Regions from separate parts of the Bacillus sp. SRI_025 genome, predicted to be linked through region 2. Evidence: a T-box and tRNA genes for the amino acid it is inferred to sense, from the RefSeq annotation. Region 2 holds a T-box; the other holds one or more tRNA genes.
What was found. A T-box is a leader RNA that pairs with one kind of tRNA and senses whether it is charged. The one in region 2 lies ahead of alaS (alanine--tRNA ligase), so its partner is inferred to be a tRNA-Ala.
Positions count from the first base shown of each region.

Region 1: it has a tRNA-Ala gene. The T-box ahead of alaS (alanine--tRNA ligase) is inferred to sense a tRNA for this amino acid. The anticodon was not compared.

Region 1 is NZ_JBYEGB010000010.1:11,865-20,011, forward strand. It holds gene AC20OE_RS18550 (peptidoglycan recognition protein family protein) at 20-823, shown strand; gene AC20OE_RS18555 (hypothetical protein) at 940-1,089, shown strand; tRNA gene AC20OE_RS18560 (tRNA-Ala) at 1,177-1,249, opposite strand; gene gbsR (transcriptional regulator GbsR) at 1,322-1,879, opposite strand; gene betB (betaine-aldehyde dehydrogenase) at 2,087-3,556, shown strand; gene gbsB (choline dehydrogenase) at 3,584-4,792, shown strand; gene AC20OE_RS18580 (DinB family protein) at 4,833-5,312, opposite strand; gene AC20OE_RS18585 (NfeD family membrane protein) at 5,520-6,050, shown strand; gene floT (flotillin lipid rafts scaffold protein FloT) at 6,062-7,609, shown strand; gene AC20OE_RS18595 (N-acetyltransferase family protein) at 7,767-8,147, shown strand, end outside.
Region 2 is NZ_JBYEGB010000002.1:376,029-384,175, reverse strand. It holds gene AC20OE_RS06820 (DUF1292 domain-containing protein) at 108-389, opposite strand; gene ruvX (Holliday junction resolvase RuvX) at 405-821, opposite strand; gene AC20OE_RS06810 (IreB family regulatory phosphoprotein) at 825-1,091, opposite strand; gene alaS (alanine--tRNA ligase) at 1,181-3,817, opposite strand; T-box leader at 3,898-4,105, opposite strand; gene AC20OE_RS06800 (AI-2E family transporter) at 4,150-5,214, opposite strand; gene AC20OE_RS06795 (amino acid ABC transporter ATP-binding protein) at 5,445-6,173, shown strand; gene AC20OE_RS06790 (transporter substrate-binding domain-containing protein) at 6,187-6,996, shown strand; gene AC20OE_RS06785 (amino acid ABC transporter permease) at 7,074-7,727, shown strand; gene AC20OE_RS06780 (amino acid ABC transporter permease) at 7,743-8,147, shown strand, end outside.

The DNA of each region.
Region 1 (8,147 bases), on a different contig from region 2:
TACTTGAAGGAGAAACGACATGGTGAAAGTCATTCAAGCATTGATCCCAAAACAACATCGCAACAGACCAGGAAACACGATGAAGCCGCTCTATATTACAGTGCATAATACGTCAAATAGTGCAAAAGGTGCTAATGCGGCCAGTCATGCAGCGTTTGTTGCACGTTCAAGTACCGGTGTCAGCTGGCATTACACTGTTGATGATCAGGTGATTTATCAGCATTTACCGTTAAACGAAAACGGCTGGCACGCAGGGGATGGCAGAGGCACCGGCAATATGAAGTCAATTGGAATTGAAATTTGTGAAAATGCAGACGGTAACTTTGAACAAGCAGTCGAAAATGCCCAATGGCTCATTCGCAAGCTGATAGGAGATTTGGGGATTCCTTTATCAAATGTAGTGCCTCATAAACATTGGAGTGGGAAAGAGTGTCCAAGGAAACTTCTCGGACGATGGGATCAGTTTAAAGCTGGCATAGCCACAGCGCATACCGGCAGCAAAAGCACAAGAAAACCAGTTCAGGTAGAAAGCTTGAGCCACAAAGCACCTGTTTCCAAACAGAAATCGTCAAATCTGCCATCTGGCATTTTAAAAGTAACCAAGCCCTTAACAAAAGGCCCTCAAGTCACTGCCGTGCAAAAAGCCTTATCTTCCCTCTATTTTTACCCAGACAAAGGGGCAAAAAACAACGGGATTGATGGCTATTATGGACCGAAAACGGCAAATGCGGTCAAGCGGTTCCAGCTCATGAATGGCTTAACAGCAGACGGAATTTACGGACCGAAGACGAAGAACAAAATCGAACAATTGCTGAAGAAGTGATGATCTATAAAAAGTGCTATCAGCAAGTGAGGAAATGCTTCCTTGCTGATAGCTAACAAAAAATGACATCATGTGTGATACAATCAACCAAATCACTATCATGAGAGGAGAGAAAAATGAAAAAAGAACTGTTCCAGATCATCATGCTGTCAGTGCTACTCATCTATTTCATTTATCACGGAATGACGAGCGATTTTCCTGTGTCCTATACAATCATTCTCATCTTAACTTATCTTTCTGTGATTACATACCGCATCATAAATTGATTAAGAATACGAAAAAACAAAGAACAAGCATAAGAGATATGTACATAAAAAAAACCATCCTTGATTTCTCAAGAATGGTTTTTCGTATGGAGCATAGCGGGATCGAACCGCTGACCTCTACGCTGCCAGCGTAGCGCTCTCCCAGCTGAGCTAATGCCCCGAGGTATGACGACATAATTTATTATAATCAATCCTCCTGTGAAATTCAAGCTGTAAAACGTAAACACAACGTCTATTTTTCCTTCTGCTCAATTGGAATATAATCAAAAATTTCACCAGAATGAACAGAATGGGCTAATCGTCTCAACCAGTCATAATAGGCTTTTGAGCTTTCAAGCTGCTCAATGAGCTGCTGCGCTTCTTCTCTTACATGTTCCTGCAGCTGATCATCATGCGCCACCTCTTGAAGCTGCACTTGCGCTTCTTCGATTGCCGTTAAATTGACCTCGACCTCTCTTTCCCATTTTTGCGGAAAAAAGTTTGTGAAAAACTTAAAAAAGTCTTTTTCAGCAACAAAGCTGTGTTTTCTTCGGCCTCTGTGAAACGTCTTTTTGACAATATTCATGTCTTGCAGCTTTTTCACACCCGTACTCATACTCGGCTTACTCATTTGCAGCTCTTCACGCATTTCATCGAGTGTCATTTCCTCGTTTAAATACATCGTCCCATATAGAATACCTGCACTTCGTGTAATGCCATAGAGATCCATCGTTTCAGCTATGGAATCAATGACTAGATCTTTAGCAGCTAAAATACGATCTTCTGCTTGCGGCTGTTCCTGCTTTTTCATTTTGTCCCTGCTTTCTATTAAGAGAATTCAATCCGTTCAAAAAAATCTTTATGGACTATATGTTAACGAAAGAATACAAAAAGTCAAAATAAATGAAACATATCTCCCCTTTGACAGAAAAATTTGAACATGATAAGTTAATTATGTTCAAAACGTTAAATTTTTATTTAACAAACTTACCAAAGAGAATCAGAGGAGGTTCCTTCTATGAGTCAAACACTATTTATAGACGGACAATGGGTTGGCGCTAAAAGTACCGACACGCGGGATATCATCAATCCGTTCAATCAAGAAGTGATCGCGACAGTCAGCGAAGGATCTAGAAATGACGCGCAGCTAGCCATTAAAGCAGCGAGAAAAGCCTTCGATCAAGGGGGCTGGGCAAATCTTCCTGGACTTGAAAGAGGAAATATTGTGTTTAAGATAGCTGAATTGATTAGACGTGATCTTGATGAACTAGCCAAATTGGAATCACTTGATACAGGCAAAACTTTAGAGGAAAGCAAGGCAGATATGGATGATATTGCGAACGTGTTCCAATATTACGCAGGACTGGCTGATAAAGATGGCGGGGAAATCATTGCATCGCCAATTCCAAACTCGAAAAGTGAATTAATCAGAGAGCCTGTCGGTGTATGCGGACAAATCACTCCTTGGAACTATCCATTGCTTCAAGCAAGCTGGAAAATCGCGCCGGCTCTTGCGGCGGGAAATACAATTGTTTTAAAGCCAAGTGAAATCACACCACTCACCACAATTAAAGTATTTAAACTCATGGAAGAAGCGGGCGTTCCGGCAGGCGTTGCAAACCTAGTGCTTGGACCTGGGGCAACGGTTGGAGATGAGCTTGCTGTGAATGATCAAGTAGATCTGATTTCATTTACAGGCGGTATTGATACAGGGAAGAAAATTATGCAGGGAGCCAGCGGTAATGTGAAAAAAATAGCCCTTGAGCTTGGCGGAAAGAATCCAAATATTGTGTTTCAAGATGCTGATTTAGACGTAGCGGTTGACCAGGCAATGAATGCTGTGTTTTTCCATGCAGGGCAAGTGTGTTCAGCAGGGTCACGTTTGCTGGTGGAAGAATCCATTCATGATGAATTTTTAGAAGAACTGGTGAAGCGTACGAAAAAAATCAAGCTAGGCAACGGCTTTGATGAAGACACCCAGAGCGGGCCGCTCATCTCAGCTGAGCATCGAGAAAAAGTAGAAAAATACGTCAGCATCGGTTTAGAAGAAGGCGCTAAGTTAGAGACAGGTGGAAAAAGACCTGACGCAGAGGAGCTGCAAAATGGGTTCTTCTACTTGCCGACCATTTTCTCAGGCTGCACGTCAGATATGCGGATTGTGCAAGAAGAAGTCTTTGGACCTGTCCTGACAGTCGAATCCTTCCATACAGAGGAAGAAGTCATCAAGCTGGCAAATGATACGATTTATGGATTAGCAGGAGCTGTGTGGTCTTCTGATATCAGCAAAGCCGAAAGAGTGGCTCGGCAATTAAGATTAGGCACGGTTTGGATCAATGATTTCCATCCTTATTTTGCTCAAGCACCTTGGGGTGGCTATAAGCAATCAGGCATTGGGCGTGAATTAGGACGCACGGGACTTGAGGAATATACCGAGCTGAAGCATTTATATCGAAATACAAAACCTGAAGCAGTTCATTGGTTTAAATAAAAATTACGCATTTGGAGGAGATTCTATATGACACTAAATATGAAAATTGAAAGCATGCAGAAATTCCATACATTTGAAATTCCGACTGTCATCAAACACGGCATTGGTGCAGTGAAACATGTCGGGGAAGAAGTAAAAGCATACGGCGTTTCAAAGGTATTGCTTGTAACAGACCCCGGCATTTATCAAGCGGGCGTGGTGGACCCCGTCATTGCTTCATTAAAAGAAGCGCAAATTGATGTTGTTCTATTTAATAAAGTAGAGCCAAATCCGCCAGTCCGTCTAGTGAACGAAGGATCTGCTTTATATGAAAAAGAAGGCTGTAATGGATTAGTCGCAGTAGGCGGCGGCAGCTCAATGGATACAGCCAAGGCAATTGGAGTAGAGGCGACTCATGAAGGCTCAGTTCTTGATTACGAAGCGGCAGAGGGGAAAAAACCGCTTGAAAACAGAATCCCGCCTTTAACCACTATTCCGACAACAGCTGGTACAGGTTCAGAAGTGACGCAATGGGCAGTCATTACTGATGAAGAAAGAGAATTCAAATTCAATACAGGTGGTCCTCTTATTGCAGCTCATCTTACAGTGATTGACCCAGAGCTTCATGTATCCATGCCGCCTCATGTGACAGCAATGACTGGAATTGACGCGCTTGCTCACGCGATTGAATGCTATACGATGAAATTTGCTCAGCCGATTACAGATGCGGTAGCACTCATGGCCATTGAATATGCAGCTCATTATATTCGCCGTGCCTTTGCTGATGGTGAGGACTTGGAAGCCAGATATGGAATGGCACAAGCTGCGATGCTTGCCGGGCTTTCTTATGGAAGTGAATCAGCTGGCGCTGCACATGCGATGAGCCAAACACTCGGAGGCATTATTCCTGTCGCGCACGGTCAGTGTGTTGCAGCGATGATGGGACCAGTGATGGAATATAACTGGAAAGGGTATCCGGAAAAATTCGCACGAATTGCGCAAGCGTTTGGGGTTGATACAAGCAGAATGACAACAGAGGAAGCAGCCAAAGCAGCCGTGAACTGGATGTATGATTTAGTAGAAGATTTAGAAATTCCTTCATTAGAAGAACAAGGTGTATCAAAAGATATGATTGACCGTTTATCTAAAGAAGCGATGAAAGATCCGCAAACAGTTGGAAACCCAAGAGATCTAAACGAAAAAGCGTACAAATGGATTTATGCGCGCTGCTTTGAGTTAACACCTAAAACAGTGTAACAATGAAAAAAGGCTCCCTAAAGGGAGTCCTTTTTATGTTTTATAGTTGTTCTTTAATTTCTTTGATTTGATGAATATGGCGTTTTTCATGTGCGCCGATAAAATCAAGATATTGCTTAAGGGATAGCTCTTTAAACACAGGGTGTGCAATGACGCGTTTGAAATCTTCCTCAGTAAATGTTGATAAAATTTGATTGAGCTGCTCACGAGCTGTATCGAGCTCATCCTTTAAATGTGTAGGTGTCACATGCTTGTGCTCAGGCGCAACAATACTAGGCGCAGTGGCTTTTTTCGAACGATCCTCTGCCATTTCCACCGGCTTTGGTTCATATTCTTTGATCGGTGCTTTTTTCCCCTCAGCAGCTAGATGTTTTGCTGCAACTAGGTCCATTTTCTTTAAATGATCTGCTACCTCTTGAATACTCCAAGTATCATCAGATAATTTTTGGTTCAATTGTTCTTCGCTCAAACCTTGCAGCTCGTGCCACAATTCTTGTCTTGCTTCATGTAATAAACTCATTTTCTTCATCACCTCAAGATCAAATTTTAACATAAGGGTACATGACAATCATTCTTGAGCTATCCGAAAATCCCCTTGAAGAATTGTGATGAAATATGAAACCTTTACAAAAGTGGTTCGTATTACCTGTTACAAGGAATACATTGGAGGTGAGTATGATCTAAATGAAACAACAGATGTTCATTTCATGAAGAAAGGGTGAGGAAGATGGATGTGTTTGGGCTGCCTCTTCAGACGCTGTATTTATACATATTGATGATATCAGGAATCCTGACACTTGTTTTCGTCTTTTTCGGCGATGTATTTGATGGATGGTTTGAAGCGATCCCTGTTCCATTCCTTCAACCAACATTGATCCTCGCATTTCTTACCTTTTTCTCGGCTGGAGGGTTTATCTCTGAAAAAACAGCAATTGTAGGAAGTGGACTTGGCGCAGTATTATCTGCCATCCTCGCAGTGATCCTTGTGACCTGTTTGAATGTATTTGTATTAGTCCCGCTTTCCTCTGCTGAAGAATCTCTCTCTTATACGGAGGCCGATTTAAAAGGAAGAACTGGGGAGATCATTGTATCTGTTCCAAAAGACGGGTTTGGAGAAGTGCTGTTAATCAGTAACAGCGGGAAAATCTCAAAGCCAGCTGTCAGCTTCGACAAAGAGGAGATTCCATATGGAACCCGTGTGCTAGTTGTCGAAGTGAACAAAGGCGTCTTATCTGTTATACCAAATGAAGAAATCTAGGAGGGAATGCTATGCCAGGAACAACTATTTTAGTGATCATTGGAATTGTGCTTGTCATTCTTATTGCACTTATTGGTGTATTTGTTTCTAAATACCGGACAGCAGGTCCAGATGAAGCATTAATCGTGACAGGAAGTTATCTAGGAAGTAAAAATGTCCACGTGGACGAAGGTGGAAACAAGATTAAGATTGTAAGAGGCGGCGGTACCTTTGTCCTTCCAGTCTTTCAACAAGCAGAGCCGCTCAGCTTACTATCTAGCAAGCTAGATGTTTCAACCCCTGAAGTCTATACCGAACAAGGTGTACCGGTCATGGCGGATGGAACGGCCATCATAAAAATTGGTGGATCGATTGAAGAAATTGCTACTGCTGCAGAGCAATTTTTAGGTAAAACAAAAGAAGATCGTGAAAACGAAGCGAGAGAAGTATTAGAAGGTCACCTTCGTTCCATCTTAGGGTCAATGACAGTTGAAGAGATTTATAAAAACAGAGAAAAATTTTCACAAGAAGTACAACGCGTTGCTTCTCAAGATTTAGCGAAAATGGGTCTAGTCATTGTCTCGTTTACGATCAAAGATGTTCGTGATAAAAATGGCTATTTAGAATCTCTAGGTAAACCAAGAATTGCACAAGTAAAACGCGATGCAGATATTGCAACGGCTGAAGCAGATAAAGAAACACGGATCAAACGTGCCGAAGCAGATAAAGATGCGAAGAAATCAGAGCTTGAGCGTGCTACTGAAATCGCTGAAGCAGAAAAGATTAATGAATTGAAAAGAGCAGAATTCAGACGTGAACAGGATACAGCGAAAGCAAGTGCTGACCAAGCGTACGATTTAGAAACCGCTCGTAACCGTCAGCACGTAACTGAACAAGAAATGCAAGTCAAAATCATTGAGCGTCAGAAACAAATTGAATTAGAAGAAAAAGAGATTCAGCGTCGTGAACGTCAATATGATTCTGAAGTGAAAAAGAAAGCAGATGCGGACCGTTATGCTGTTGAGCAGTCGGCTGCGGCAGAAAAAGCAAAACGTCTTGCTGAAGCAGATGCGAAGAAATACAGCATTGAAGCAATGGCAAAAGCAGAAGCTGAGAAAGTTCGTATTGACGGGCTTGCCAAAGCGGAAGCGGATCGTGCGAAAGGGGAAACAGAAGCAGAAGTCATTAGACTAAAAGGACTTGCAGAAGCCGAAGCGAAAGAGAAAATTGCGGAAGCATTCGAACAGTATGGTCAGGCAGCGATTCTTGATATGATTGTCAAAATGCTTCCTGAATATGCGAAGCAAGTATCTGCACCACTTTCTAACATTGATAAAATTACTGTTGTGGATACAGGCGGTAACGGTGAAGGCAGCGGTGCCAATAAAGTTACAGGCTATGCCACAAATCTCATGTCTAGTCTTCAAGAGAGTCTGAAAGCATCCTCTGGAATTGATGTGAAAGAAATTATTGAGAACTTTTCTGGCAAAGGCAATGTGAAGCAAAGCATTCAAGAACTGACAAATGAAATCAAACAACCAAGAAAAATCGAAAAAGCTGATGATCAAATAGAACAATAAAATCAAAAGACACCTTCCACCAGAAGGTGTCACTTTTTTATAGAAGAAGATTTAACCATTGAAAGATGTGCTGACAAAACGCTAGTCATTGAATTCTATGTAATAGAAATTTATCATAATGAAGATAAGGTGGAAAAAGCTAAAAGGAGTGGAGCGGATGAAGGTGAGACATGCTGTACATCAAGATATTCCAAAAATCGCCGAGATTCATGTGAAAAGCTGGCAGACGACTTATCAAGGGATTATTTCGCAGGAGTATTTAGATGGTTTAACCATTGAAGATCGGGAAGAGAGCTGGAGAAGAAGGCCGCTTAAAGGCACGTTTGTCGCGGAAGATGAGGATGGCGTTTTTGGTTTTGCTTCTTTCGGAAAACAACGTGACGAACGTTATTCTACATATGATGGAGAGCTATATGCCATCTATTTATTACAACAGAAACAGAAATCAGGGGCGGGTATTGCTTTAATTGCTAAAGGTGTCGAGTATTTAATTGAAAAAGGATATCAGAAGTTGATGCTATGGGTGTTTGAACAAAAT
Region 2 (8,147 bases):
ACAGTTCATTATGTCAACATGAAATAAATTTAAGTTAACATAATGATCGTAAAAAAAGACCTGTGAAGAAAGATCAAGAAGATCTGTTCACAGGCCTTTTATTCGTTCTATTCTTCGTCTTCTTGATCTAAGAACGTGTTTAACGTTTCTTCAATCATGTCCCACTCTTCATCCGTTTCAATCGGCTCTAGCTCGCCATCTTCACCGTCTTCGTTCGGTGTGAAGCTTGATGCATGAATTTCAATTTCCTCATTGTCTTGCTCAGAAATTGGGTAGTAAAGAACATAAGATTTGTTAAAATGGTCGCTTTCAAAAGTAAATAGTACTTCGCAAAGCTGTTCATTTCCATTATCATCAACGATTGTAATTTGCTTTTCTCCGTGTTCCATTTGATTCACCTCATTTTAATTTAAGCTGTCTAAATATCCTTGCAGGATCATAACAGCCGCCATTTTATCAATGACTTTTTTACGCTTTTGTCTGCTCACATCTGCAGAGATGAGCATTTTTTCCGCTGCCATTGTTGACAGACGCTCGTCCCAAAGCACAACAGGAACATTGTACGTGTTTTCTAGCACTTTCGCAAATGATTGGCTGGCTTCGCCTCTAGGACCGACCGTGCCGTTCATATTTTTTGGAAAGCCAAGTACAATTTTATCCGCTCCATATTCTGCAACAATCTCAGACAGGCGGCTGAGACCAAAGTCTCCGCCTGCTTCATCAATTTTAATTGTTTCAATCCCTTGCGCTGTCCATCCCATTTCATCACTGATCGCAACACCAAGGGTTTTCGTGCCTAAATCTAAGCCTAAAATTCTCATGTTTTACGCCTCTTTATGTGTCTCTAAGTACGATTTAACCAATTCCTCAATTAATTCGTCTCGTTCTAGTTTACGAATTAGGTTGCGTGCATCCTGATGTCTTGGAATATAAGCAGGGTCGCCTGACAGCAAGTATCCGACAATTTGATTGATCGGGTTGTATCCTTTTTCTTGGAGTGCGTCATGAACTGTAATGAGCACTTCATTCACATTGGTTTCAGCTGAATCATCAGAGAAGTTAAACTTCATTGTCTTATCAAATGAACTCACTGCTTCTTGCACCTCTCTTCCAACATTCTACTAGCAAGCTTTTTTCTAACCGCTCATCTAATACCATTATTCTACACTACATCGCCTGATTATAAAACGGATTTGACAGATTCTTCGACAGATGCCAGTGCTTCTTCAAGTTTTTCTGGTTGTTTTCCGCCTGCTTGTGCCATATCTGGACGTCCGCCTCCGCCTCCGCCGCAGATTTCAGCTGCCTGCTTCACAAGCTTCCCTGCATGCAGACCTTTTTCGATCACGTCTTTTGTCACTCCTGCTGAAATGTTTACTTTTCCGTTTTGAACGGCTCCCAGGACGATGACAGCTGATCCTAATTTAGCTTTCAAGTCATCAACCATTGTTCTTAAATGGTTCATGTCTTTAGCATTTACTTTTTCAGTTAATACTTTCACTCCGGCAATTTCAGTCACTTTCTCTAAAATAGAGCCTGCTTCTGCTTGGCTTAATTTCGCAAGAAGAGATTCGTTTTCTCTTTGAACCTCTTTTAAATCCGCCTGTAATGAAGCGATTCGTTTTGGTACGTCCTTCGTATTTGACTTCAGCTCACTTGCTGCCTGCTCTAAAATCGCCAGCTGGTCATTTAATTCTTCATAGGCACCTTGACCAGTCACAGCTTCAATACGGCGTGTTCCAGCACCAATACCCGACTCAGACGCAATTTTAAACAAACCGATTTCCGCAGTGTTTTGCACGTGACAGCCGCCGCATAGCTCGATGCTGTAATCGCCGACTTGGACTACGCGGACAATATCGCCATACTTTTCGCCAAACAGCGCCATTGCGCCCATTTCTTTTGCTTCAGCAATTGGCTTCAGGTCAATCGCAACCGAAATGCCTTCCCAAATCTTTTCGTTCACGATTTTTTCAATTTGAGACAATTCTTCTTTCGTCACTTGTCCAAAGTGAGAGAAATCAAAACGAAGTCTGTTTTCATTCACCAATGACCCTGCTTGGTTCACGTGGCTGCCTAATACATCTTTTAGCGCCTGATGCAGAAGGTGTGTCGCTGTATGGTTTTTCACAATACCTTTTCGAAGAGCTGATTCCACTTCTGCAGTGACTTCGAGACCTTTTTGAGCCGTACCGCTTACGACGACTCCTTCATGGACATGCTGACCGTTTGGCGCTTTTTTCACATCTTTGATCTCAATGATGGCTTCTGCACTTTTTAGTGTCCCTTTATCCGCTACTTGTCCGCCGCTTTCCGCATAGAATGGAGTTTCATCTAACAAGATTTGCACCGTGTCTCCTTCATGTGCTTCCGAGACAATTTCACCATTTTGAAGCAATTCAATGATACGGGCATCTGCTGTTAGATTTTCATAGCCAACGAAGGTGCTTTCTACTTTGATATCGCCTAGAGCGCCCCCTTGAACCTGCATACTGCCGACATCTTGTCTCGCATTTCTTGCACGTTCACGCTGCTTCTCCATTTCCGCTTGGAAGCCTTCTCGATCAACTGTCATGTTCTCATCTTCTGCATATTCTTCTGTCAGCTCGACAGGGAATCCATACGTATCATACAGCTTAAATACATCTTCACCTGAAATTTGTGAGCTGCCTTTGTCTCTTTCTTTTTTGATCACTTCTGACAAAATGGCTAACCCTTCGTTCAGTGTTTCGTGGAAACGTTCTTCTTCGTTTTTGATGACTTTCGCAATAAATTCTTCTTTTGCTTGTACATCTGGGTAGAAATCCTTCATGATTTCAGCAACAACTGGCACTAAATCATACATAAACGGACGGTGGATATGGATCGTTTTTGCATAACGCACAGCGCGGCGCAGCAAACGTCTTAATACATATCCGCGGCCTTCATTGGAAGGAAGTGCTCCGTCACTTACAGCAAAGGCAACTGTCCGGATGTGGTCAGCAATCACTTTGAATGCTGTATCCTTTTCCTTTGTTTCGCCATAGCTTTCTCCAGAGATCGTTTCGACTGCGCGAATAATTGGCATGAATAGGTCTGTATCGAAGTTCGTCGGCACATTTTGAATGACAGATACCATTCGTTCAAGACCCATCCCTGTATCAATGTTTTTCTTCGGCAGTGGTGTGTATGATCCATCTGGATTATGGTTGAATTCAGAGAACACGAGATTCCATACTTCTAAATAACGCTCGTTTTCCCCGCCTGGATATAATTCTGGATCGTTCATGTCGTGACCGTATGATTCACCTCGGTCATAGAAAATTTCTGTATTCGGTCCGCTTGGGCCCTCGCCTATATCCCAGAAGTTTCCTTCCAGACGGATAATACGTTCTTCAGGCACACCAATTTTATCTCTCCAAAGGATATACGCTTCTTCGTCCTCTGGGTGGACTGTTACAGATAACAAATTCGGATCAAAGCCAATCCACTCGTCACTTGTGAGGAATTCCCACGCCCATTCAATGGCCTCTTCTTTAAAGTAGTCACCAATAGAGAAGTTGCCAAGCATTTCAAAGAACGTGTGATGGCGTGCTGTCTTCCCTACATTTTCAATATCATTTGTACGAATCGATTTTTGCGCGTTGCAAATACGCGGATTTTCAGGTACGACGCGACCATCAAAGTATTTCTTTAATGTTGCCACACCACTGTTGATCCATAAAAGTGTCGGATCGTCATGCGGTACAAGAGACGCACTCGGTTCTACAGCATGTCCTTTTTCTTTAAAGAAGTCTAAAAACATTTGACGTACTTGAGCTGAAGTTAAAGTTTTCATTCAAAAATCCTCCCTTATCATTCATCAATCTCCACACAAACGAAAAAACATCCCGCCCTATGCAAGCACAAAACGACTTACACAGGGACGAGATGTTCTCGCGGTACCACCCTGATTATAGACAAATTCGTCTATCACCTTCACATCCGATAACGCCGGAAGAGAGCGGCAGTGTTTATCTGCACTCGGGACTAGCTTCCGTTAAAGGTCTGATAAGGCTTTTCTCAGCAAATAAAGCCTCTCTCTGCAACAGCTTTTTAACGTACTCGGGTCCGTCATTGAATTTCAATATGTATGAATCGAAATTATTATAGACAACTCGGCTCGTCTTGTCAATGAACGCTTCGTCTCATCAGGATATATTGCACAATGATCACCCTGATAATTGCAGCTGCTGGTACGGCTAAAATCATCCCAATTAAGCCAAACAGCTCTCCTCCTGCAAGCAAGACAAGCATAATGACGACAGGATGCATATGAAGACTTCGCCCTACAATGATTGGGCTGAGGACATTGCTCTCTAAAAATTGCAGCACCGCTACTGTGATCAGTACAATGATGACCGATTTCACCGAGATGGTAAACGCAATAAAGATGGCAGGAACTGCGCCAATAATCGGTCCAAAATAAGGAATCACGTTCGTTGCCCCTATCAGCATCCCAAGAACAAGCGGATACGGGATATGAAAAAGCCAGAGCACAATGGCTGCTGCACCCCCGATTAAAGAACAAACAAGCAGCTGCCCTCGAATATAATCACCAAGCGATTCATCCACTGCTTTGACAAAAGCTTTTCCCCTCTTTCTAAATGATGGCGGCGTTAAATACCATGCCGCCCGCTTCATCGTGTTCATATCCTTCACCATATAAAAAACAAGAAAAGGAATGAGTGCTGCGACTAATGCGTAATCAAATAAAACCTTACAGCTAAGAATCATCCGCTCAGCACTATTGGCTGCATATGTCTCCGATTGAACAATGAAGCGGTCCAAGCGGTCGTGAAGTCCGTCAGGCCAGTGGCTCGTATGACGATGAATATGTGATAAAGCGCCATTATAAGTTTCAGCGAGGACAGGAATTTGTTCTGACAGCTCATTTAACTGTGCGATCATCACAGGCGCTCCTTTATAAACCGCAAACCCAATCCCGCCAAAAAACAGGACATAGATGAGTAAGAGACTGACTGTTCTCGGCAGCCCTCGTGCATGAAGTCTTTCCACAATCGGATAAAGCAGATAAGAAATAAAAATGGCGATGAGAAGCGGAATGAGAACCGCCTTCAGCAATAAAAAAACAGGCATCCATAACTCGTCGAGCTGAAGTAAAATGAGCAAGGATGCAAGGACAAGCAAGATCCCTGCAGCATATATCAGAAATTGGATCGGACGTTTCTTCACCTTTTTCACCTCTTTTCTTATTGTTTAACCATCTTCTGCAATTATCCACGTAAATAAAATTTGTCCTAACTTTGTTAAAAATGAATACACATGAAACATACAGCTCCATCCAAAGTCACTATTTGCTGTAAAATCTCGTCAGAAAATATTCCAACATTTACTTCTTTTTACACAAGTTGTGCTAGAATCCACTTTAGCTTTAGCCAATGAAACACAAGAGGAGGTTCTTCATGATCACATTCGAAGAAGTCAACAAGCATTATGGCCATTTCCATGTACTTAAGGACATTAACCTACATATTCAAAAAGGGGAGGTTGTTGTGATCATCGGTCCTTCAGGATCTGGTAAAAGTACGATGCTCAGGTGTATCAATCGTCTTGAAAGCATTGATGCGGGAAAAGTTCTCGTCAACCAAGTGTCTGTTCAGCATCCGAAGACCAACATCAATCTTGTCAGGCAAAATATCGGAATGGTCTTTCAGCATTTCCACCTCTATCCGCATAAGACGGTGCTTGAAAACATTATGCTTGCGCCGATGAAGGTCAAAAAAGTGAGCAAGGAAGAAGCAAAGGAAACAGCTGAATTTTATTTAAATAAAGTCGGCATTCCTGAAAAAGCAGACACCTACCCTTCACGACTCTCAGGCGGACAGCAGCAGCGCGTTGCCATTGCAAGAGGGCTTGCGATGAAACCAGAGGTGATGCTTTTTGACGAACCGACATCTGCACTTGATCCAGAGATGATCGGCGAGGTATTAGATGTGATGAAGCAGCTGGCCCGTGAAGGCATGACCATGGTTGTTGTCACGCATGAGATGGGCTTTGCCCGTGAAGTGGCCGACCGCATTGTCTTTATTGATGAGGGCAGAATTCTTGAAGAATCAACACCAGCTGCATTTTATGAAAAACCGCAAGAGAAACGTGCTCAATTATTTTTAAGCCGTATTTTAAATCACTAGGGGGAATGGTTTAATGAAAAAAATGAAACGCTTTGGCCTGCTGCTCTTTATGACTTGCTGCATCGCCGCTTTAGCTGCTTGTGGATCTACAGAAAAAGGCTCAACTGATGCAAAACAAGGAAGTTCTTTAGAAGCCATTAAGAAAGACAAAAAAATCATTTTCGGTGTAAAAAATGACACACGGCTATTCGGTCTAAAAAATCCGAGCAGCGGGGATATTGAAGGATTTGATATCGATATTGCAAAAGCCATCACAAAGGAAATACTCGGCGATGAAGGAAAAGCAGAATTTAAGGAAGTGACATCTAAAACAAGAATTCCTTTGCTTCAAAAAGGGGATATCCATGCGATTGTAGCCACCATGACAATTACAGAAGAGCGTAAAAAAGAAGTCAATTTCTCAGATGTTTACTTTGAAGCAGGACAATCACTGCTTGTGAAAAAAGGAAGCGACATTCAATCCATTGATGATCTTAAAAAAGGAACGAAGGTGCTGGCCGTGAAAGGATCTACTTCTTCTCAAAATATCCGTGAGAAAGCACCTGAAGTATCCGTATTAGAATTTGAGAACTATCAAGAGGCTTTTACAGCTTTAAAATCAAATCAAGGGCAAGTGCTGACAACTGATAATGCGATCTTATTTGGTATGGCAGATGAGGATTCAAATTACGAAGTGGTCGGCGGCACCTTTACAGATGAGCCTTATGGCATTGCTGTGAAAAAAGGGGATCAAGAATTAACTGATGCGATCAATAAAGCCTTAAAAACGTTAAAAGACAATGGTGAGTATGACAAAATTCTTAAAAAATGGATCAAAGAATAACATTTGATTGGTTAACATCAATGCCTCAGGTGAGCCGCTCAATGGCTCCCCTGTTGATCAGGAAGGAAGTGAACTGATTGCTGCGGTTTTCCATTCTCACTGAAAATTTCCATCTTTATTTAGAAGGCTTTAAATATACCATTGGTGCAAGTGTCATTGCTCTGATTGGAAGCTTTTTGATCGGTACACTCATTGCCATTATGAGAATTGCGCCATTTAGGCCGCTCAACTGGTTCGGAACGGCTTATGTGGAATTTATTCGGAATATTCCATTATTATTGATCACCTTTGTTTTCTTCTTTGGTTTACCCGTGCTAGGTATTGTAGCAGATGGCTTTACTGCTGGGACGATTGCTCTTGCCATTTATACGTCTGCCTTTATTGCTGAAGCCATTCGTGCAGGGATACAAGCTGTACCGCTTGGACAAATGGAAGCAGCCCGCGCTTCAGGTCTGTCATATGGTGGTACGATGCGGTATATCATTTTGCCGCAGGCGATTAAAATCGTCATTCCCCCTCTTGGGAATCAATTTATTAACCTTGTCAAAAACTCCTCGATTTTAGGTGTCATTGCAGGGTTTGATCTCATGTATCAAGGTGACCTTATTGCATCTAGAACATTTGTGACGTTTGATGTCTACATCTTTGTTGCCATGTTCTATCTGCTATTAACAATTCCGCTTAGTCTAGGCGTTGGTTATTTAGAAAGAAGATTAGCAAGAAGCCACTAGAGAGGAGGAAATATCTTGGATTTTATAGGTGCCTACCAGCCTGATCATCTCGCCTTTTTACTTGAAGGATTTGCTGTCACCTTAAAAGTGGCTTTTATCTCCATCATTTTGAGCTTTATCATTGGATTAGTCGTCGGCACATTGCGGTTCGCTCAAATTCCGGTTTTATCAAAAGTGCTTGCGGTTATTGTAGAAACCATACGGAACCTACCACTTTTACTGATCATCTTTTTCACGTATTTTGCATTACCTGAAATCGGCATCAAGCTAAGCATCACAGCCTCTGCCATTGCGGCTTTAACCGTGTTTGAATCCGCGATGCTGTCAGAAATTATTCGAAGCGGCCTTAAATCAATTGATAAGGGTCAGATCGAAGCAGCCAGGTCTTCTGGTTTAACCTATATTCAAACATTAAAAATG